DNA from 4 places in the Mesorhizobium dulcispinae genome. Region 4 is predicted to be linked to each of the others. Evidence: predicted binding sites of a transcription regulator. Region 4 holds the regulator's gene; each other region holds the start of a gene.
What was found. Region 4 encodes PhoB, which activates phosphate uptake and scavenging genes when phosphate is short. Its sites were predicted from a motif close to TGTCATNNANCTGTCAT; they were not measured.

Region 1: RFN30_RS14150 (BtaA family protein) is a predicted target of PhoB. The motif match lies at 3,416-3,432, and genes of this name have one in related genera.
Region 2: phnF (phosphonate metabolism transcriptional regulator PhnF) is a predicted target of PhoB. The motif match lies at 1,817-1,833, and genes of this name have one in related genera.
Region 3: RFN30_RS04915 (PhoX family protein) is a predicted target of PhoB. The motif match lies at 2,451-2,467, and genes of this name have one in related genera.

The regions. Positions count from the first base shown of each region.
Region 1 covers NZ_JAVIIY010000005.1:245,392-250,562, forward strand. Annotated here, with positions in the region: gene RFN30_RS14140 (serine hydrolase domain-containing protein) at 60-1,448, shown strand; gene RFN30_RS14145 (class I SAM-dependent methyltransferase) at 1,442-2,122, opposite strand; gene RFN30_RS14150 (BtaA family protein) at 2,119-3,366, opposite strand; gene RFN30_RS14155 (hydantoinase B/oxoprolinase family protein) at 3,559-5,171, opposite strand, start outside.
Region 2 covers NZ_JAVIIY010000003.1:237,721-242,891, reverse strand. Annotated here, with positions in the region: gene RFN30_RS09075 (carbon-phosphorus lyase complex subunit) at 1-668, opposite strand, end outside; gene phnH (phosphonate C-P lyase system protein PhnH) at 670-1,281, opposite strand; gene phnG (phosphonate C-P lyase system protein PhnG) at 1,281-1,742, opposite strand; gene phnF (phosphonate metabolism transcriptional regulator PhnF) at 1,875-2,621, shown strand; gene RFN30_RS09055 (zinc-binding alcohol dehydrogenase family protein) at 2,628-3,644, opposite strand; gene RFN30_RS09050 (ABC transporter permease) at 3,715-4,680, opposite strand; gene RFN30_RS09045 (sugar ABC transporter ATP-binding protein) at 4,677-5,171, opposite strand, start outside.
Region 3 covers NZ_JAVIIY010000002.1:60,748-65,918, forward strand. Annotated here, with positions in the region: gene RFN30_RS04910 (GMC family oxidoreductase) at 1-327, shown strand, start outside; gene RFN30_RS04915 (PhoX family protein) at 484-2,295, opposite strand; gene RFN30_RS04920 (hypothetical protein) at 2,510-2,896, opposite strand; gene urtA (urea ABC transporter substrate-binding protein) at 3,202-4,512, shown strand; gene urtB (urea ABC transporter permease subunit UrtB) at 4,653-5,171, shown strand, end outside.
Region 4 covers NZ_JAVIIY010000003.1:545,062-550,232, forward strand. Annotated here, with positions in the region: gene xylF (D-xylose ABC transporter substrate-binding protein) at 146-1,186, opposite strand; gene RFN30_RS10580 (ROK family transcriptional regulator) at 1,543-2,787, shown strand; gene phoB (phosphate regulon transcriptional regulator PhoB) at 3,071-3,760, opposite strand; gene phoU (phosphate signaling complex protein PhoU) at 3,780-4,484, opposite strand; gene pstB (phosphate ABC transporter ATP-binding protein PstB) at 4,505-5,171, opposite strand, start outside.

The sequences.
Region 1 (5,171 bases), on a different contig from region 4:
AGCAATGGCGGCAAATCGATGACATAAAGCGAGCCGGAAAGTCCAAAGGGCGGGAAAAGATGCGGACTGTCGTGAAGTTCGTCAAATGGCTGCTGGGCCTCGTGATGCTGGCGGTGGTCGCGCTGTTCGCCTGGCTTTACCTTGCGCCGCCCGAACTGATCCGTGTCGGCTCCGGCTATTCGGCCAAGATCGTCTGCTCCAACGTGTTCATCGCCGGCCGCGACGCGAACGAAGTGCTGGCGGTCGACGTGCAGGCGCCGGGCCATCCGCTGCTCAAGCTGATGAAAGTATCCGTCGACAAGGAAAGGGGGCTTGTTTCGGCTGGCCTGCTTTGGGTTCTGGGCAAGAGCGTCGCCGTCGAGCGCGACGGGATCGGCTGCGCGTCGGTTCCCGACGGCGACACCGGCAAGGCGCGGCAGACCGTCCTGCATATGGCGCCGCCCAGTGCAGCGACACAGCCGGATGCGCTCTGGCCTGACGGCGAGCGGGTGGACACTTCGCAAAATCCGGAGGTTGCAAAGATCGTCGACGATGCTGCCATGGCTGGGACCGGCATGCGCGCGATCGTTGTCGTGAAGAACGGCCGTATCGTCGCGGAGCGCTACGGCGACGGCTTTTCGGCCAGGATACCGCTGCTCGGCTGGTCGATGACCAAGACGGTGAATGCCGCGATCGTCGGCACGCTGGTGAAGGACGGCAAGATGGCGCTCGACAAAAAGGGCCTGTTCGCGCCGTGGAAGGCCGACGGGCGGGCGGCGATCAGCCTTGCCGACATGATGGCGATGTCGAGCGGGCTCGAGTTCAACGAGGACTATGGCGACGTCGCCGACGTGACGCGCATGCTCTATCTCGAAGCGGACATGGCGGGCTTTGCCGATGGCAAGCCGCTCACCGGCGAGGTGGGCAAGGTGTTTTCCTATTCGAGCGGCACGGCCGTGATGCTGTCGCGCCTTTGGCAGGACGCGATCGGCGACAAGGCGAAGGCGCTGGCCTGGCCGCGAACGGCGTTGTTCGAGCCGCTCGGCATGCACAGTGCAGTGCTCGAAACCGACGAGCGGGGCACTTTCGTCGGCTCGTCCTATCTCTATGCCACGGCGCATGACTGGGCGCGCTTCGGCCAGTTCCTGCTGCAGGGCGGCGTCTGGAACGGCGCGCAGATCCTGCCCGCCGGTTTCGTCGACTGGATGCGGGCACCCGCGCCGGCCTCGAAAGTCTACGGCAAGGGCCAGGTCTGGATCGAGGGACCGGGCGATGAGGATAATCCCGGCGCGGGCGCGGCCGCGGGCCTGCCCAAGGATACCTATTGGATGGAGGGCCATGACGGCCAGACCGTCGCCATTATCCCGTCGGAGCAACTGGTCGTGGTGCGGCTCGGGCTGACGCCTGCCAAGCTCGGCTACCGGCCGCAGACAATGGTGGCGGCGCTGGTGAAGGCGTTACATCAATAGGGGCCTGCCAAATTCGGAGCGCCGATCACGCCAAGCCAGGCATAACCGCGATAAAGCGTTCTGAAACGGAAGGTTGCGCCGGTCCGCTCGGCTTCCGATCCAAGGACATCGCGCAGCGAGGCGCGGGGCTCGACATGGAATTTCCGCAGCCAGCCGCGCAGCAAGGTCCTGAACCAGCGCGGCAGGCCTTCCTGCTGGCCGAAATCGACGACATGCAGCGAACCGCCGGGTGCGAGCGCGGCGAGCGCTGCCGAGACGGTTTTTTCCCAGCCGGGGATCATCGACAGCGAATAGGACACGAAGACACGGTCGAAGCGCGCAGTGCCGAAAAGCGCTTTGGCGTCGAAGTCGGTGGCGTCACCGCGCGCCAGGTTGACCTTCGCTGCCAGACCTTCACGGGCTATCGCGGCATTCGCCGTCTCCAGCATTTCGGCCGAGATGTCGAGGCCGAAGAAGCGGCCATCCGGATAGCGACGGGCGGCCAGCACGATGTTGCGGCCCGTGCCGCAACCGAGTTCGAGAACGCTGCCGCCTTGCGGCACGTCGAGCCCCTCAATCAGCCGGTCACGGCCGAGCAGGTAGTATTTGCGGGTTAGATCGTAGATATGGCGCTGCCAGCGATAGACACCGTCCATCAGCTCGGCATGACTGGCCGGCACCTCCGTGGCGCTCATGCGGCGCGCTTCACATAAAGATGGAAGCCGCCATAGATCGCCGAGCGGTCCCTGGCCGAGAATTCGCGCGAGGCCTCGTTCTCATAGTGCCATTGATCGAGCAGCGAGTTGGAGACGCGTCCCGGCAGCAGGCTGGGTTCGGCCGCGGTGCGGAAGATCACGCGCGCGCCAACCGAGGCCGTGCGGGTGATCTCGGTCCACAGATCGTTGAGCAGGTCATCGGTCATCCAGTCCTGCGCATCGAGCAGAATGAAGCGATCGACCGAGCCTGCATCCTTGCCGGCGAGGAATTTGATCAGGTTGGCATGATGGACGGCGACGCGATCGATGTTGGCACGGATCGTCTTGTAATTGCGCTGCTCCAGATAGGCAGGGAGCGCGGCCTCGCCGGGCTCCGGGTAGCGGCGGGCAAACGCCTGCCAGGCGAAATAGTTGCTCTTCAGCGGGAAGTCGCAGGCGAGCTTTTCCAGCCGCGCCTTCAGGACGCTCGCCATCGAGCCGTCGCCGGAGGTGATCAGCGAATCGTACTGCGCCGGCGGAATGCCGAGGCCGAAGAGCGAGGCCTTGCGCGACGTCGCCCATCTCAACAGCTTCTTGTCGAAGATCGGCGCCAGCTCTTCATTGAAGAAACGGCGCTGCTCGCCGATGTTCTCGGCCTTCATGATACCGGCCGGATCGACACCGAACAGCTTGCCGACGCGATGGCCCATGGCGATGAAGAGCCCAAGCAGGCCGGTCTGGTAGAAGTTGCGGTCGAAGACCGAGATGCGGCGCCGGCCACGCCAGTTCCTGCGCTCCCAGTAGTGGCGGCTCACCGGATCGAGATGCGGCGCGATGAAACGGTCGTAAGCTTCCGAATTGTGGCTGGTGTCGGCGGCGCCGAAGAAGCGGAACAGGTCGCCCTGCGAGGGCAGATGGCGCACCGCTTCGAGCTTCATGCGGTTCAGCGCGATATGCGCGGCGTTGAGGTCGACGGCGTCGATCCGGGCCGGCGAGCGGGTGAGGTAAGCCAGAATGTTGCAGCCGCCTGACGCGATTGTGACGATGCGATGCCCGGCACCGAGCTGCATGGCCTCCATGTCGACATCGGGGTCTTCCCAGATCTGCGGATAGACCAGGCCGGAAAACAGGAAAGCGAAAAGCCGCTCGGAAATGCCGTCCTTCGACAGAGCCCGGTTCTGGTAGACGGCTTTTCCAACTTCTTTGCCGCGCCGAAAAACGAGTTCTCCCGATACATCCGACATGGCAAGGTGATTCCCCGTTTGCGTTGGCGCAAGCGGGTAGCGCAGCGTTGTGACAGGCGGGTGACAGCCTGTTGACGTTAAGTTGACGTCAAAGCCCGTCGCGCTGAACCGGATTCGGGCGACGCGCTTTGGTCTTTAGTTCCCATGCATGTCGTTTTCCCAAAGCCGCTGCACACTTTTGGGCGACATGCATCAGGCCTTGCCGAACCCGCCCGGCGTCGGCGTGATGACGGTGACGGCCTCGCCGACATCGAGCGTCGTCTGGTCGCAGGCCTTCAGCACGTCTACCGAGCCGTCATTGCGCCTGACCCTGGTCGAGCCGGCCTCGCCGTCGCCGCCGCCGTTCAGGCCCTGGGGCGGGCGGTTGCGGTGCGAGGAGAGGATGGCGCATTCCATTTTTTCGAGGAAACGGATGGTGCGCTTGGTGCCGTCGCCGGCGTTCCATTTGCCTTTGCCGCCGGAGCCCTCGCGGATGTGGAAATCCTCCAGCACGACAGGGAAGCGCAGTTCCAGCACTTCCGGATCGGTGAGCCGCGAATTGGTCATGTGCGTATGGACGCCGGAAGTGCCGGCAAAGCCGCGGCCGGAATTCATCCGGCCGGCCGGCGAGCCGGAGCAGATCGTTTCGTAATACTGGTATTGCTTGTTGCCGAAGGTGAGGTTGTTCATCGTGCCTTGCGCATTGGCCATCGCGCCCATGGCGCCGAACAGCGCGTTGGTGACATGTTGCGAGGTCTCGACATTGCCGGCGACGACCGCGGCCGGATAGGCGGGCTTCAGCATGCAGCCGTCGGGAATGACGATGTTGATCGGCCGCAGACATCCGGCATTCATCGGGATCATGTCCTCGACCATGACGCGGAAGGCATAGAGCACGGCGGCTCGCGCCACCGGCTCCGGCGCGTTGAAATTGTTCTTCTCGACCTTCGAAGTACCCGTGAAATCGACCGTCGCCTGGCGCTTTTGTCGGTCGACGGTGATCCTGACCTTGATCACCTGACCGGTGTCGGTGGGATATTCGTAATCGGAGCTGTCGGGCAGCCGTTCCAGCACGCGGCGCACGCTCTCGGCGGCGTTGTCCTGGACATGGCCCATATAGGCCTCGACGACATCGAGGCCGAAATGTGCGACCATCTTGCGCAGCTCCGCCACGCCCTTTTCGTTGGCCGCGATCTGCGCCTTGAGGTCGGCGATGTTCTGCGTGGGATTGCGGGCAGGATAGGGATGGTCGGTCAGGAGCGCCTCGAGCTCCTTCTCGCGGAAGCGGCCGCGATCGACGATGCGGAAATTGTCGAACAGAACGCCTTCCTCGTCGACGGTGGTGGCAAGAGGCGTCATCGAGCCGGGCGCCGTGCCGCCGACATCGGCGTGGTGCCCGCGCGAGGCTGCCCAGAACAGGATTTCCTTGCGTGTGTCATCGAACACCGGCGTCACCACGGTGATATCGGGCAGATGCGTCCCGCCATTGTAAGGTGCGTTCAGCGCGAAGACGTCGCCCGGATGGATGTCGCCCGAGTTCAGGCGGATGACGGTTTCGACCGAGCGGTCCATGGAGCCCAGATGCACCGGCATATGCGGCGCGTTGGCGACCAGCGCGCCATGGCGGTCGAACACGGCGCAGGAGAAATCCAGCCGTTCCTTGATGTTGACCGAATAGGCGGTGTTCTGCAGCGTCACGCCCATCTGCTCGGCAATCGACATGAAAAGGTTGTTGAACACCTCCAGCATCACCGGATCGGCCTCGGTGCCGAGCGCCGCCTGCCGGCGCTTTTTCTCGATGCGGCGCAGGAGCACATGGTTCCTGA
Region 2 (5,171 bases), 310 kb from region 4:
AAGGGATGGTTGCGGGCATAGCCGCGCTGCGTCGAATAGCCGAGCGCCAGCAGAAACCCTTCGTCGCCGCGCGACAGCGCCTGCAGGCGGATGTCGCGCGCCATCGGAAACTGCAGCGGCTCGCGGGTGATGTCGCCGGGGATATGGTCAAGCGGCATGTCGCTGTCGGCTTCGATCAGGCCTTCATGGGCAAGGATCGAAGAAACGCGCGGCATGGCCTCGGCTTCGGCAGGACGCTGAGCGGGTGCTTCGACCTCGGCGCCGGCGGCGAGCTCCGGATCGAGCAGCCGGTGGGTGTAGTCGAAAGTCGGCCCTAGCACCTGGCCGCCGGGCAGGTCCTTGTAGGTGGCCGACACGCGCCGCTCGACCTGCATGGCGCCGGTGTCGACCGGATTGGTATAGCCGAAGCGCGGCAGCGTGGTGCGGTAGGCGCGCACAAGGAAGATCGCCTCGATCATGTCGCCGCGCGCCTGGACGACGGCAAGCGCGGCCAGCTCGCGGTCGTAGAGCGAGCCTTCGCTCATCACGCGGTCGACGCCGAGCGCCAGCTGCTCGACGATCTGGTCGAGGCGCAGCACCGGTACCGAGCGGTCGCCGCGCCGGCGATCGGCAAGCAGGCGATGGGCGTTGGCAATTGCGGCTTCGCCGCCTTTCACCGCGACATACATGTCATGCCTCCATCGTCTTGATGCGGGTGGTGCGCGGCAGGCAGGCGAGGCTGCCGGACGCCGCCAGGATGATGTCGACGCCGCGCGGGAAACGATGGTTGTTCTGCTTCCACTGTTCGACGAAATGGCGCGGCATGGCTCTCGGCGCGATCGTCGCGGTCTTCTCGATGCCAGGGCCTTCGAGCAGGAGCGACGGACCGGAGGCGAGATCGTCGACCAAAAGGATCAGCGTCGTCGAGCGGTCGGGATATTCCTGCGTGCCTTGCGCAAAACCGTCGAGCGCCGCCATCTCCGCTGGATTGGCGACGATCGCGAAATGCGCGTCGGCGGGCGTGTTGGCCAAGGGCGCGCCGGTGTGAAAACCGAGCCAGGCCTTTACGGGCGCTTCGGCCTGCAGCCGCGGGTCGAGCCAGATCGGCGTGTCGTTGTCGCAGAGCGCCAGCGCCACGGCGCCGGCGGTCGCCGACAGCGGCGCCGGCGGATGGGCGAGCGACGGCAGGGCCTGGACGCTGCCGGGACGCGCCATGGCGTCCATGATGGCGCGGAACACGGTTTGCGCATTGAAAACCGGTTCGGCGAAGCCGCCTTCGATCGATTGCGTGGCGATATCCATCAGTCCTCTCCGCGCACCATGGTGAAGAAATCCACTTTCGTGGCCGCCGTCTCGACGCGCCGCTTCTCGCGCGCCTCTTCGAGCGCTGTCCGCAACGGCGCGACGAGCTTGGTCTCGACCGCCTCGCGGTGGGCCGGGTCCTGCCAAAGCGCGTCGGCGATTGCCGCGAGTCTGGCCTTGTTCTTGTCGCGACCGAGCGCATAGGAATGGCCGACCTGTCCGGAGGGCAGCCGCACCGTGGCGCGAGTGACGGTCGCCTCGCCGACATTGAAGGGCGCGCCGCCACCGCCGATCCGCCCGCGCACGGTCACCAATCCGGTTTCCGGACCGCGCAAAAGCTCCGCCTCGGAAGGCAGGCCGGAGCCGTCCCACAGACGCGCGATCTCTTCGGGCGCCGCGTGCGCCAGCGTTGCCATCAAGGCCTTTCGCCCGGCTTGCTCGCGCGCTTCCTGTCCTCGCATCGCATCGCTCCTTGGAAATTTGTCTATTGATATAGACAACTATACAAATTATACTCATCACCTAACGGGAGTCCATGACGGGCGGATGACAAGAGGCGCAAAAGCTAGGAGGAAGACGTTGGGGGCGGGGAAATGACGGGACTGGCGGGCAGCATCGAAAGACGCAATGGCGTGTCGCTGTGGCGGCAGATCGCCGACAGGATCCTGCAGGGGATCGCGAGCGGCGATTTCGCCGAGAATGCGGCGCTGCCGCCGGAAATGGCGCTAGCGGAACGCTACGGCGTCAACCGCCATACGGTGCGCAGCGCCATTGCCGCCCTGGTGCAGGAAGGCGTACTCAAGGCCGAGCAGGGGCGCGGCACCTTCGTGCTGTCGCGCAAGCGTCTCTCCTATCCGATCGGCGCGCGCACGCGGTTTTCGACCGGGCTGCAAGGGCAGACGACCGAGCGCCACATCGCGCTGCTGTCGTCATCGACGGAGCCAGCCAACCGCCGCATCGCCGAGGCGCTCGGCATTGCCAGGGGATCGGCCGTGATCTGTCTGGAAACGCGCGGCGAGGCCGACGGGCATCCGGTGTCGCGGGCGACGACATGGTTCGATGCAAAACGTTTCGCCGGTATCGAGGTCGCGATGGCGGAGACGGGATCGATCACCGCCTCGCTCAAGCGCTTCGGCATCAACGATTATCTGAGGCAATCGACAGTGCTGTCCGCGCGCCACGCCGACGCCGACGATCTCGCCGATCTCGAATTGCAGCCGGGCGCCATCGTGCTGGTCACGGTCGCCGTCAACGTCACGCTCGACGGCCAGCCGATCCAATTCGCCGAGTCGCGCTTTCCCGCGGAACGGGTGGAACTCAGGCTCTCGGCAAACGACTGACGGCGTTCATCCGACCTCGATAACCGCCTTGATCAGGCCGGATTTCTCATGCGCCCATCTGGCCAGATCGCGCGGCGTGCCGGCAAGCGAGGTGCGATGGGTGACGAGCTTGGCCAGCGGCACGGCGCCGTTGCGGATCGAGGCGGCGACGTGGTCGAAATCGGCACGGAGCGCATTGCGGCTGCCGACAAGCGTCATCTCGCGCTTGTGGAACTCGGGGTCGGAGAAAGTGATGTCGTCCTTGACGACGCTGACCAAAACCAGCGTGCCGCCATGCGCGACATGGGCGAAGGCCGATTGCACCGACTTCGTGTTGCCGGTGGCGTCGAACACGATGTCGAAGCCTTCGCCGCCGGTCGCCTGCCGCACCAGGTCGGCCGCCGGCGTTTTCGAGCCGTCGAGCGCGGCAAATCCGAGCTCGCTCTCGGCGAAGTCGAGCCGTTCGGTGCTCATGTCGAGCAGGCTGACGTCGAGCCCGGCGATGCGGGCGAACAGCGCCGTGCCGAGGCCGATCGGGCCGGCGCCGATGACCAGCGTGCGCTGGCCGGGCGCGGCAAGCGAGCGCCGCACGGCGTGCGCGCCGATCGCCAGGAATTCGACCGCGGCCGCATCGGCCAGCGAAAGGCCGTTTGCCGGATAAAGGTTTTGCGCCGGCACCAGGATCTCGTCGCACATGGCGCCGTCGCGATGCACGCCCAGCACTTCGATGCTGACGCAGCAATTCGGCTTGCCGTGCCGGCAGGCGATGCATTTGCCGCAGGCAAGATAAGGATTGATGATCACTGCCTCACCGATCGCGAGTCCAACGCCTTCACCCTTCTCGTCGACCGTGCCCGACACCTCATGCCCCATGATGCGTGGGTAGGCGAGGAACGGGTGCTTGCCCTCGAAGATGTGGTAGTCGGTGCCGCAGATACCGACATGGCTGACGGCGACCCGCGCCCAGCCGGGCGGCGGCGCGCCGGGCTCGGCGCGTTCTTCGAGGACAAGGTCGCCGGGCGAGCGGCAGACGACGGCTTTCATGTGCTGATCCAGTATTCAAAGGAGCGCCGGCCCATCGGTCGATCAGGCCGGCGCATCATTTCAGGGACGATTATTTGCCGCGACGGCGCAGGCCGTCGAAATAGACGATGACGATGATCAGCACGCCGGTGATGATGCGCTGCCAGAAGGCGTTGACGTTGAGCAGGTTGGCGCCGTTGTTGATGGTGGCCAGAATGAAGGCGCCAAGCAGCGGCCCATGCACCGAGCCGACGGCGCCGAACAGCGAGGTGCCGCCGATCACCGAGGAGGCGATCGCCTGGAGTTCCCAGCCTTCGGCCTGCGTCGGATTGCCGATGCCGATGCGCGAGGCCAGCAGCACGCCGACGAAGGCCGCGCAGAGGCCGGACAGCGTATAGGCCATGTAGATGGTGCGCTGGACGTTGACGCCGGACAGGCGCGAGGCCTCAGCATTGGAGCCGACCGAGAACAGATAGCGGCCCCAGCGGCTGTGATGCAGGAAGATATAGGCGGGAATGCCGACCAGGATCACCATCCAGAACAGATTGGGGACACCGACGAAGGAGTTGCGCGAGAATTCCTGGAAGGCGTCATTGTTGATCGAGATCGAATTGCCGTTGGTCATCAACAGGCCGATGCCGCGCAACGAGGTCAGCGTCGCCAACGTGATGATGAAGGGTGGTAGGCCCATTTTGACGATGCCAAAACCATGGAACAGGCCGATGGCGACGCCAACCAGCAAGGTGATGAGGATGGCGGCAAAGACGGGCACTCCAGCATTGATCAGCATCGCCGTGGTAACTGTGGAGAAGCCGACCACAGCGCCGACCGAGAGATCGATGCCGCCGGTGATGATCACGAAGGTCTGGCCGACCGCGAGGATGGCGATCATCGAGCCCTGACGCAGCAGGTTCGAGATGTTGTTGGCCGAGGCGAAGCTCGACGTCGCCACCGACAGGATGACCCACAACAGAACCAGCAGGGCCAGCAGCGTCAGCCCGAACAGGGCATTGTAGTTGCGTTTCGGTTTCTCGACGGCAATGGCCTCGGTGCTCATGTCTGTCCTCCCTGCTTGTCTTGTTTCTCGGCGAGCGCCTGAGAGAGAATGTCCTCGTGATCGGCGGTCCGGAAGCCATGCGTGGCCACCAGCTTGCCGCGCCGGAACACATGCAACGTGTCGGCGAGCTCATAGACCTCAGGCAGATAGGACGAGATCAGGATGATGCCGGCGCCCTTGGACAGAAGCGTCGAGAACAGGCGGTAGATCTCGGCCTTGGTGCCGACATCGACGCCGACCGTCGGTTCGTCGAAGATGAACAGCTTGGCGCCATGCGCCAGCCACTTGCCGATGACGATCTTCTGCTGGTTGCCGCCCGACAGGCTGGAGGCGAGTGCGCTACGAGTCGGCGTCTTGATCCTGAGGTCGGCGATCTGGCGATCAGCCTCGGCCTTCTCCTTTGCGCCTGAGATCAGCATATTGCTCGAGATGCGCTTGTAGATCGGCAGGTTGAGGTTAAGCCCGACCGGCAGGTTGAGGCAAAGCCCCTG
Region 3 (5,171 bases), on a different contig from region 4:
TTCGACGACCATGCCAACGACACAGCGATGCGCCATCACGCCTACAAGCAGGGCCAGGCGCTCTACGCAGCCGTTGGAGCGACCCGAACCTTCCCGACGCCGCCCTATCCCTCGACCCACAATCTCGGCACCAACCGGATGAGCGAGAAGCCGGCCGACGGCGTCGTCAACAAGCACGGCCAGACGCACGACATCAAGAACTTGTTCGTCTCCGACGGCAGCCAGTTCACCACCGGCGGCGCCGAAAATCCGACGCTGACGATCGTGTCGCTGGCCATCCGCCAGGCCGACTACATCGCCGCCCAGATGTCGGCGAGAAGCATTTAGGGCGGTTCGGCGTAATCGCCGATCCGCTCTTTGTTACGCAATTCCGGACGGAAAACCGCTACGCACTTTTCCTGGAATTGCTTAGTCCTCCCCGACTGCCTGCTGGCGCGGGACCTGACCGGGTTCCGCGCCTTTTTTATGCCGCTGCTCCGATGCTCAGGCGCCGACCGGCTGGCCGTCCTTGCGGCGGATGGCGACGACCGAAGGCCGCGGCGGCTGGCCGTCCTTGAAGTCGGGCCACAGCGACTGCGCCTTGTCGAGCGACTCGGCGTCTTCGGACGGGTGCTGGACCGAGAGGAACAGCGTCGTGCCGTCGGGCGTGAAGCAGGGCCCGGTCGCTTCCGCGCCATGCGGGCAGGTGAAGAGCAGTTTCGGCAGGCCGCGCGCCGCGCCCTCGGTGTCGACGCCGTAGACGCCGTCAGGCAGGTCGAAGTCGTTGGCGCCGTCTGTAGCCACCCACAGCCGGCCGGCCGGATCGAAGGTGATGTTGTCGGGGCAGACGAACCAGCCATTGTCCGAGGTGTCGGGGTGGAAGGTGGCGCCAACCTTGGCGTCCTTGGGATTGCCGCAGAGCACGAACAAGTCCCAGGCATATTTGTCGGCGGCGTGATCGGCGTCAGGGCCGTCGCCGCCGGGCGGGATCAATTCGACGATATGACCCCAGAGGTTTTCCGGCCGCGTGTTGGCCGGATTGACCTTGGATTCGTCGCGCTTCTTGTTCTTGGTCATGACGGCGTAGACGCGGCCGGTGACCGGATTGGTCTCGATATCCTCCGGCCGGTCCATCGGCGTCGCGCCAAGCGCGTCGGCGGCAAGGCGGGTCTTCAGAAGCACCTCGGCCTGGTCGGCAAAGCCGTTCTCGGCGGTGAGCTTGCCCTGGCCGTGGACCAGCGGCAGCCAGCTCATCGCGCCGTCGGCGTCGAAACGCGCCACCGAGAGCACGCCATCGTCGAGAAGATCCTTGCCGGAGGCGGGGTTCGCGGCGTCGTAAGCTTTTGCCGAGACGAAGCGGTACATGTACTCAAAATAGTCGTCGTCGCCCATATAGACGACGATACGGCCGTCCTTGTTGCGAACGACAGTCGAGGCCTCATGCGACATGCGGCCGAGCGCGGTGCGCTTCACCGGGTTCGACTGCGGATCGTAGGGGTCGATCTCGACAACCCAGTCGAAGCGGTTCGGCTCGTTCGGCTCCTTGTCGATGTTGAATCGGTCATGGAAGCGGCCGCGGCCGTAGATGTCGGAACCGTCGAAGCCGTAGCGGTCGAGGATGTCGGCGGTCGGCGCCTTCTTCGGATCGCCGCCGAAGAGATCGGAAACGCCTTCCTCGCAAGTCAGTACCGTGCCCCAGGGCGTGACGCCGCCGCTGCAATTGTAACTGGTGCCCAGCACCTTGGCGCCAGTCGTGTCGGCCGAGGTCTGCATCAGCGCGTGGCCGGCAACGGGGCCGGAGACGACCATCTCGGTGTTGGCGGTGATGCGGCGGTTGAGCGGACTGTCCTCGACGGTTGCCCACTTGCCGTCCTTGAGCATCACTTCGACGATCGAATGGCCCATCGCGGCGAGGCCGAGATCGACCTGTTCCCTGGTCATCGTCTTGCCGGCATCGTCCTCAGTCATGCCGGGGAACATCACGTTCGGCGAAATGTACTCATTGTTGACGCAGAGCAGGCCGTGGTCGGAATTCACCGAACCCTTGGGCAGCGGCATGAAGGCGATGTAGTCGCAATTATAGCCGAACCGCTTCTCCTGCTCTTCCGCCGCGACCTTGTTGCCGTCGAATTCGGACAGGCCGGCCGCAAGCGGATCGCCCCAGCGCGCGACGATGGTCGTCTCGTAACCTTCGGCGGCGGCGTGGGTCTTGCCGTAGACCCGCTTCAGCTCCGGAAAGCCGAGCGTGGAAAGGGCTGCAGCGGCATGTGTTTCGCCGGCAAACAAGGAGCCGACGAAGCTGCCGCCGGCAATCAATGCGCCGGAGGCGAGGCCCCTTTGAGGAGCTCGCGGCGCGAGACGCGCGCGGCGATCACGTCGCGAATGACAGGGGAGGGTGAAGACGGAGAGTTGGCCATCGTGTCTGCCTCTCGAGGTGGATGTGGACGACATGCGCTGCCTAAGCCGCTTCGGCAACATCCGGATGACATGAGAGGGCGTGCCGCGACGGCAAAAGCGGACGGTGCCGCCGCTACTTCCTGGTGCAGGTCGAGGCGGTGAAGGCGCCCTCCTGCTGCTTCATGATGATATCGAAGGAGGGCGCGTTCGGATCATCCAGCGTCGCCTGGGTCAGCGAGATCGAGTTTCCGCCGCTGGTGTAGCCGCCAAGCGGACCGAGCCAGCTGATCTCGCCATTGGCGTCCATCTGGTAGTTGTATGTTCCCGAGGTGCCGAAAGTCATCGGGCCGCTATAGACATTGCCCTTGATGGTGATGTCGCCGAGGTTGAGGAAGAGGCCGAGCAGATAGATCTCGCAGTGATAGACGCCGTCCGGCAGCTTGCCTTCGGCGAAGTCGGCGCGGGCGCTGCCGGCGGCGGACATGAGAAGCAGGAAACTCAGGAAGAAGCGGAAGGCCATGACGTCGCTCGTTTGCGCGGCGACCTTGCCCCATTTTGCCGTCGGCCCGCAACAGGCGCCAAACGGGTCGCATCCAGGGCAGATTAAAGTTTGAGCATTTTTACCATTTGGGCAAAATCTAGGCAGCATTGCGTAAACTTTTCTCAGCCTTCGCGCGCCACAGCAGCGCGAAATGTTCGGCGGCTATAGGATAACTGACTGTAAACGCTTCATTATCCCACTATTTGTCGCTGCGCTTCAGCGTCTGGCACGTCGCTTGCACCGTTATGTTGCGATGCAAAACAACCAGCGTGGGAGCGTGGAACATGAGGGGTAATTTCTCGACAATAACAAAAATGTTTTCGGCCGGCGTGATCGCTGCCGGCCTGTCGATGTCGGCACCCGCCAAGGCGGCCGACGACACGATCAAGGTCGGCATCCTCCATTCGCTGTCGGGCACCATGGCGATTTCGGAGACGACGCTGAAGGACGTCATGCTGATGCTGATCGAGGAGCAGAACGCCAAGGGCGGCCTGCTCGGCAAGAAGCTCGAGGCAGTCGTCGTCGATCCGGCGTCCAACTGGCCGCTCTTTGCCGAAAAGGCGCGAGAGCTGATCTCGAAGGACAAGGTGGCGGCGGTGTTCGGCTGCTGGACCTCGGTGTCGCGCAAATCGGTGCTGCCGGTGTTCTCGGAGCTCGACAACATCCTGTTCTACCCGGTCCAGTATGAGGGCGAGGAGAGTGAGCGCAACGTCTTCTACACCGGCGCCGCCCCGAACCAGCAGGCCATTCCGGCCGTTGACTACCTGATGAGCGCCGATGGCGGCTCGGTGAAGCGCTGGGTGCTCGAAGGCACCGACTATGTCTATCCGCGCACCACCAACAAGATCCTTGAAGCATACCTGAAATCGAAGGGCGTGCCTGCCGAGGACATCATGGTCAACTATACGCCGTTCGGCTTCTCCGACTGGCAGACCGAGGTCTCGGCGATCAAGAAGTTCGGCTCGGCCGGCAAGAAGACGGCGGTCGTGTCGACGGTCAATGGCGACGCCAACGTGCCGTTCTACAAGGAACTCGGCAACCAGGGCATCAAGGCCGAGGACATCCCGGTCATGGCGTTTTCGGTCGGCGAGGAAGAACTGGCCGGCCTCGACACCGGTCCGCTGGTCGGTCATCTCGCCGCCTGGAACTATTTCGAGAGCGTCGACACGCCCGAGAACAAGAAGTTCATCGACGACTGGCACAAGTTCATCAAGAACGACAAGCGCACCACCAACGACCCGATGGAAGCCCACTATATCGGCTTCAACATGTGGGTGAAGGCGGTCGAGAAGGCCGGCACCACCGATCCGGACAAGGTCATCGACGCCATGGTCGGCGTCTCGGTGCCGAACCTCACCGGCGGCTATTCGACCATGATGCCGAACCACCACATCACCAAGCCGGTGCTGATCGGCGAGATCCAGGCCGACGGCCAGTTCGAGACCGTCTCGCAGACGCCGGGCCTGGTGATGGGCGACGAGTGGTCCGACTACCTGCCGGACTCGAAGGACCTGATCTCCGATTGGCGCGCCCCGCTCAGCTGCGGCAACTTCAACGTCGCCACCGGCAAGTGCGGCGGCAAGGGCACCAACTGATCACGGTCCGGACGTTGGTCCGTGACCTCCCAGGTCTATCGGATCGCGGTGTGGCCCCACGATCCGAGACCGCGGCCCGGGCGGGCTTTTTCGGTCCGCCCGGGCAGAAACCTCCAACCTTTGAGAACTGCTCGAAGACGATGATCCTGCTGCGTGCGATCGGCCTGATGCTGCTGCTGACGATGGCAAGCCTGTTGCCGTCGAGCGCCGCCGAGAGCGATCTGCGCGCCGCGATCGCCAAATTCGCGACAGCCACCAATTTCTCCGCCACGGAGGGCGTGGTGCGCGAGCTGGCCGCGAGCGGCGATCCGGCCGTCGAACGGCCGCTCTCGGCGCTGGCCGACGGCAATCTCTATGTCCGCAAGGCCGATTCCCAGGTCTTCGTCGGCAAGGAGGCCGGCGAGGGTATCGAACTGCTCGATCCGCTAAGCGGCGAGAAGGCAGCCGACGCCGCCAAGGCCGACCTCACCAAGATCAAGGTCAACAATGGCCTGCGCCGTACGATCCGCGATGTGCTGGGCACGCTGACGCTGCGCGCCAAGGATGCTGCCGTGCGCCTCGCCGCCGCGGCGACCATGTTCAAGACGCCCGATGCGGCGAACATCGAGCCGCTCGATGCCGCCATCGCCGCCGAGGCCGATCCTGCAGTCAAGGTCCTG
Region 4 (5,171 bases):
AAACAAACGGTCGGGGCAGTTCGGCGATCTTGCCAGGCGGTGAACTGCTCCAGCGGTTTCCCGCTTCATCTGAGCGGGAAGCGCTTTTTGAGAAACGCCGCGGCCTTGGGCCGCGGCGTCAGGATTTGAACAGACGTCGGCCGGATCAGTTGCAGACCGCGACGCTGCCGGCGGCAACGCCGGCGCAGACCTCGTCCTTCTTGATCCAGCCGGCGTCGATGACGACGTTGAGATTGTCCTTGGTGATCGCGACCGGGGTCAGGAACAGCGACTTGACGGTGTTGCCGCCGGGCGTCGTGAAGTCCTTGGCGCCGGCGATGTCGGCCATCTTCTTGCCGTCGGCGAGCTGCGAGGCGATCTCGGCGGCGTTCTTGCCGAGCTCGCGCGCGTCCTTCCACACCGACACCGTCTGCGTGCCGAGCGCGATGCGGTTGAGCGCCGCGTGGTCGCCGTCCTGGCCGGAGACCGGAACGGTGCCGGCCAGGCCTTGCGCCGTCAGCGCCGCGACGACGCCGCCGGCGGTGCCGTCATTGGCCGCCACGACAGCGTCGACCTTGTTGTCGTTGGCGGTCAGGAACTGCTCCATGTTCTTCTGCGCGTTGGCAGGCAGCCAGCCGTCCGTATAGGCCTCGCCGACATTCTTGACCTTGCCGCTGTCGATGGCTTCCTTCAGCACTTCCATCGAGCCCGAGAACAGGAAATCGGCGTTCGGATCGGCGCCCGAGCCCTTGATGAAGACATAGTTGCCTTCGGGCTTGACCTTGAACACCTCGCGGGCCTGCATGCGGCCGACTTCCTTGTTGTCGAAGGTCAGGTAGAACACGTCCTTGTTCTCGATCAGGCGGTCGTAGCCGACCACCGGAATGCCTTCGTCGAGCGCCTTCTGCACCGCCGGGCCGATCGCCGAGGCGTCCTGCGCTAGGATGATCAGGGAGTTGGCGCCTTGCGAGATCAAGCTCTCGACGTCGGTCAGCTGCTTGCCCGGATTGGACTGCGCGTCGGCGGAGATGTATTTGTCGCCGGCAGCTTCGATGGCTTTCTTCATCGCCGCTTCGTCGGTCTTCCAGCGCTCTTCCTGGAAATTCGACCACGAAACGCCGATCACCTTGTCCTTCGCCTCTGCGACCGACGCCAGCGTCAACGACATAGCGACACCCGCCAGCATGGCGGCTGCGAATCTCTTCATGATTTCCTCCCTGCGCCGTTGCGGCGCGACCCAGACTGGCCCGAAGGCCGGCACAGAGGCTTTTTTTCGAGCCTCGAAAAAATACTGATCGAACGCCGAAGCGCTGTCAACTGCGATTCTGATGGTTTTGAGGTGTCTCGAACTTTTTTTCGAGTCCCGCAATAAATAATGACAGTCCCGGCCGCTTCTGCCACTATCCCGCAACAGCCTGGAGGAAGCGAAGAACCGCTTTCCGCTGAGTGGAATGAAACAAATCCAGGGCGGTTCGGTGGCTGTGTCCGCAACCGAACCGATCTGGCGCGTCGCCGACGGCCCATGCATTATCAAGAGGCCGCGCTGACCGGGAGGGAGAGAAGATGTCGGTCGGAATCCGCCACGACGACCTGCGCCGGCGCAATCGCGCCATGGTGCTCTCGGCCGTGCGCCGGGCCGGCCAGCCGTCGCGCACGGAGATCGCCGCGACCACCGGGCTCAGCCACTCGACCATTTCGGCGATCTCCTCGGACCTGATCCAGGAAGGCATCCTGGCCGAGAGCAAGCCGAGCGAGACCGCATCGCTGAAGCGCGGCCGACCGCAGGTCGGCCTCGCCCTCAACCCGGAGGCGGCGGCGGTGGTGACGGTGGTGCTGTCGCTCAATTTCCTCTCCGTCGCCGTCATCGACTATGCCGGCCAGGTCATCGCCGAGGAACAGCGGCGTCTCGATACGCTGACCATGCCGCGCGACGAGCTGATCGGCGAGTGCACAGCGATCGTCCGGCGCCGGCTGGAGGATCCGGACCTCGATGTCCGCAGCGTCGCCCGCATCGCCATGGGCATCCAGGGCATCACAGATTCCCATGCTCGCGCCATGCTGTGGTCGCCGATCACGCCGCTGACCGACATTCCCTTCGCCGACATACTGGAAAGAGAATTCGGCATTCCGGCCACCATGGAGAACGACTGCAACATGATGGCCGTAGCGCTGCAATGGCGCGACCCCGATCGCTATCGCGACAATTTCATCGCCATCCTGCTCTCGCACGGCATCGGCATGGGGCTGGTGCTGAAGGGCGAGCTGTTCACCGGCACGCATTCTTCCGGCGGCGAGTTCGGCCACATGATCCACCGTCCGGGCGGCGCACTCTGCCGCTGCGGGCGCCGCGGCTGCGTCGAGGCCTATGCCGGCAACTACGCTATCTGGCGCAGCGCCATGAAGATGAGCGAGGACGCCGAGCCGGTCGATGTCGGCGACGCCGACATGCGCGCGCTTGCCGCCAAGGCACGCGAGAAGGATGGCCCGGAGCGCGAGGCCTATCGCCGGGCGGGCGAGGCGCTGGGCTTCGGCCTCGGCAGCCTGTTCGCGCTGATCGACCCTGCGCCGGTCGCCATGGTCGGCGTCAGCGCCGCCGCCTTCGACCTGATCGAGCCATCGCTGCGCGAGGCGATCGCCCAGACCGCCGGCGGCCAGCACTCGCAGTCGATCTCCTTCGACACCGAGCCGAACGAATTGCCGCTGATCCGAGAAGGCTGCGCCATGCGCGCGCTGACCTTCGTCGATCAGGAGATCTTCGCGCCGGGCGTACAGGCGCGGGCGGGCGCTGCTGGAAAGAACGTAGCCTGATCTGGCGTTCGCTATCGTTTGGAGTGGCCCAAACTCCCATCGCTTCGTCATCCTAGGGCGAAGCAAGGAGCGAAGCGACGCGGCGAAGACCCTAGGATCCATGCCGTTACATACGAGCGTTGCGGCGGTGCAGAACGACCTCTGTCTTGCGCCGCCTTTACTCTTCGCGCGAGGTCACGGCATGGATCCCAGGGTCTCCGCGACGGAGCTTCGCTCCTGCTTCGCCCTGGGATGATGACGTTGAGGATGCCTCGGCCAATCCCGACGGTTGCGATGCGAGGACCTAGTCTTCCCTGATCGCGTACCCTGCCCCGCGGATGGTGCGGATCACATCGGGCATGCGGCCGTTGTTGACCGCCTTGCGCAGGCGCCCGACATGCACGTCCACGGTGCGCTCGTCGATATAGATCGTCTCGCCCCAGACATTGTCGAGCAGTTGGCTGCGCGAGAACACCCGGCCGGGATGCCGCATCATGAATTCGAGCAGCCGGAATTCGGTCGGCCCGAGCCTGATCTCGCTCTTCTTGCGGTAAACGCGGTGCGATTCGCGGTCGAGCACGATGTCGCCGACCTTGAGCACGCTGGACAGCACCTCCGGCTTGGCGCGGCGCAGCAGCGCCTTGACCCGGGCCATGAATTCCGGCGTCGAGAACGGCTTGACCAGGTAATCGTCGGCGCCCGTCGAGAGGCCGCGCACCCTGTCGCTTTCCTCGCCGCGCGCCGTTAGCATGATGATCGGCAGCCGTTCGGTCTCGGGCCGCATCCTCAGCCGGCGGCAAAGCTCGATGCCGGAAACCGCCGGCACCATCCAGTCGAGCACCAGAAGGTCGGGCACGTTCTCTTGCAGGCGGATTTCAGCCTCGTCGCCGCGGGTCACCACTTCTACCTGGTAGCCCTCGGATTCGAGATTGTAGCGGAGCAGCACCCCCAGCGGCTCCTCGTCCTCCACCACCATGATGCGTGGGGCGATCATATAGCAGGTACCTTCGCTGTCAGGCCGCCGGCGCCGACATCGCCGTCTCGTCCTGTTTCGGACGGTTCGCGGGCAATTGCGTGCCGGTCAGCACATAATAGGCGTTCTCGGCGATATTGGTCACGTGGTCGCCGATGCGCTCCAGATTCTTGGCGCAGAACAGGAGATGGGTGCAGGCCGTGATGTTGCGCGGATCCTCCATCATGTAGGTCAGGAGCTCGCGGAAGACGGAGGTGTATTTGACGTCGATGCGCTCGTCGTCGTTCCGGAGCTTGGCGAGCGCCGTGGCGTCGCCCGCCGTGTATTCCTCGATCACGCCCTGGACCTGGATCAGCACCAGTTGCGCCATGGAGTCGATGGAGTGCGACAGGTCGCGTGGCGCGGCGCTGACGCCGACGGAACCGACGCGCTTGGCGATGTTCTTGGCGAGGTCGCCGATGCGCTCGAGGTCGCCGGCCATGCGGATGGCGCCGACCACGCTGCGCAGGTCGTCGGCCATCGGCTGGCGTTTGGCGATCAGCGTGATGGCGCGATCGTCGAGCTCGCGCTGCCGCGCGTCCATGATGGCGTCGTCGGAAACCACGCGCTGCGCCAGCGCGTTGTCGGAGTTCAGCAGGGCCTTGGTCGATGCGCCGACCATCGAGCCGGCGAGATCGCCCATGTCACGGATGAGCTGGCTGATCTGCCTCAGATCCTCGTCGAAGGAAGCGACCGTATGCGCCATGGTTATGTCCTCGTATGAACTCAGCCGAAGCGGCCGGTGATGTAGTCCTGCGTGCGCTTCTCGCGGGGCGAGGTGAAGATCTTCTCGGTCCGGTCGAACTCGACCAGCTCGCCGAGATACATGAACGCCGTCTGCCGCGACACGCGCGCCGCCTGCTGCATGTTGTGGGTGACGATCACGATCGTGTAGTCGGCCTGCAATTCGTCGATCAGCTCCTCGATCTTGGCGGTCGACAGCGGATCGAGTGCCGATGCCGGCTCGTCGAGCAGGATGACCTCCGGCTTCACCGCCACCGTGCGGGCGATGCAGAGCCGCTGCTGCTGGCCGCCCGAAAGGCTCTGGCCGCTGGCGTTGAGCTTGTCCTTGACCTCGCTCCAAAGTGCGGCGCGCTTCAGTGCCGACTCGACCCGGTTGTCCATTTCGGCCTTGCTGATCTTCTCATACAGCCTGACGCCGAAGGCGATGTTCTCGTAGATCGACATCGGGAACGGCGTCGGCTTCTGGAACACCATGCCGATCTTCGTCCTGAGCAGGTTGAGGTCCTGCGAACGGTCGAGGATGTTCTTGCCGTCGAGCAGTACCTGACCCTCGGCGCTCTGCTTCGGGTAGAGCTCGTAGATGCGGTTCAGCACGCGCAGCAGCGTCGATTTCCCGCAGCCCGACGGTCCGATGAAAGCGGTGACGCTG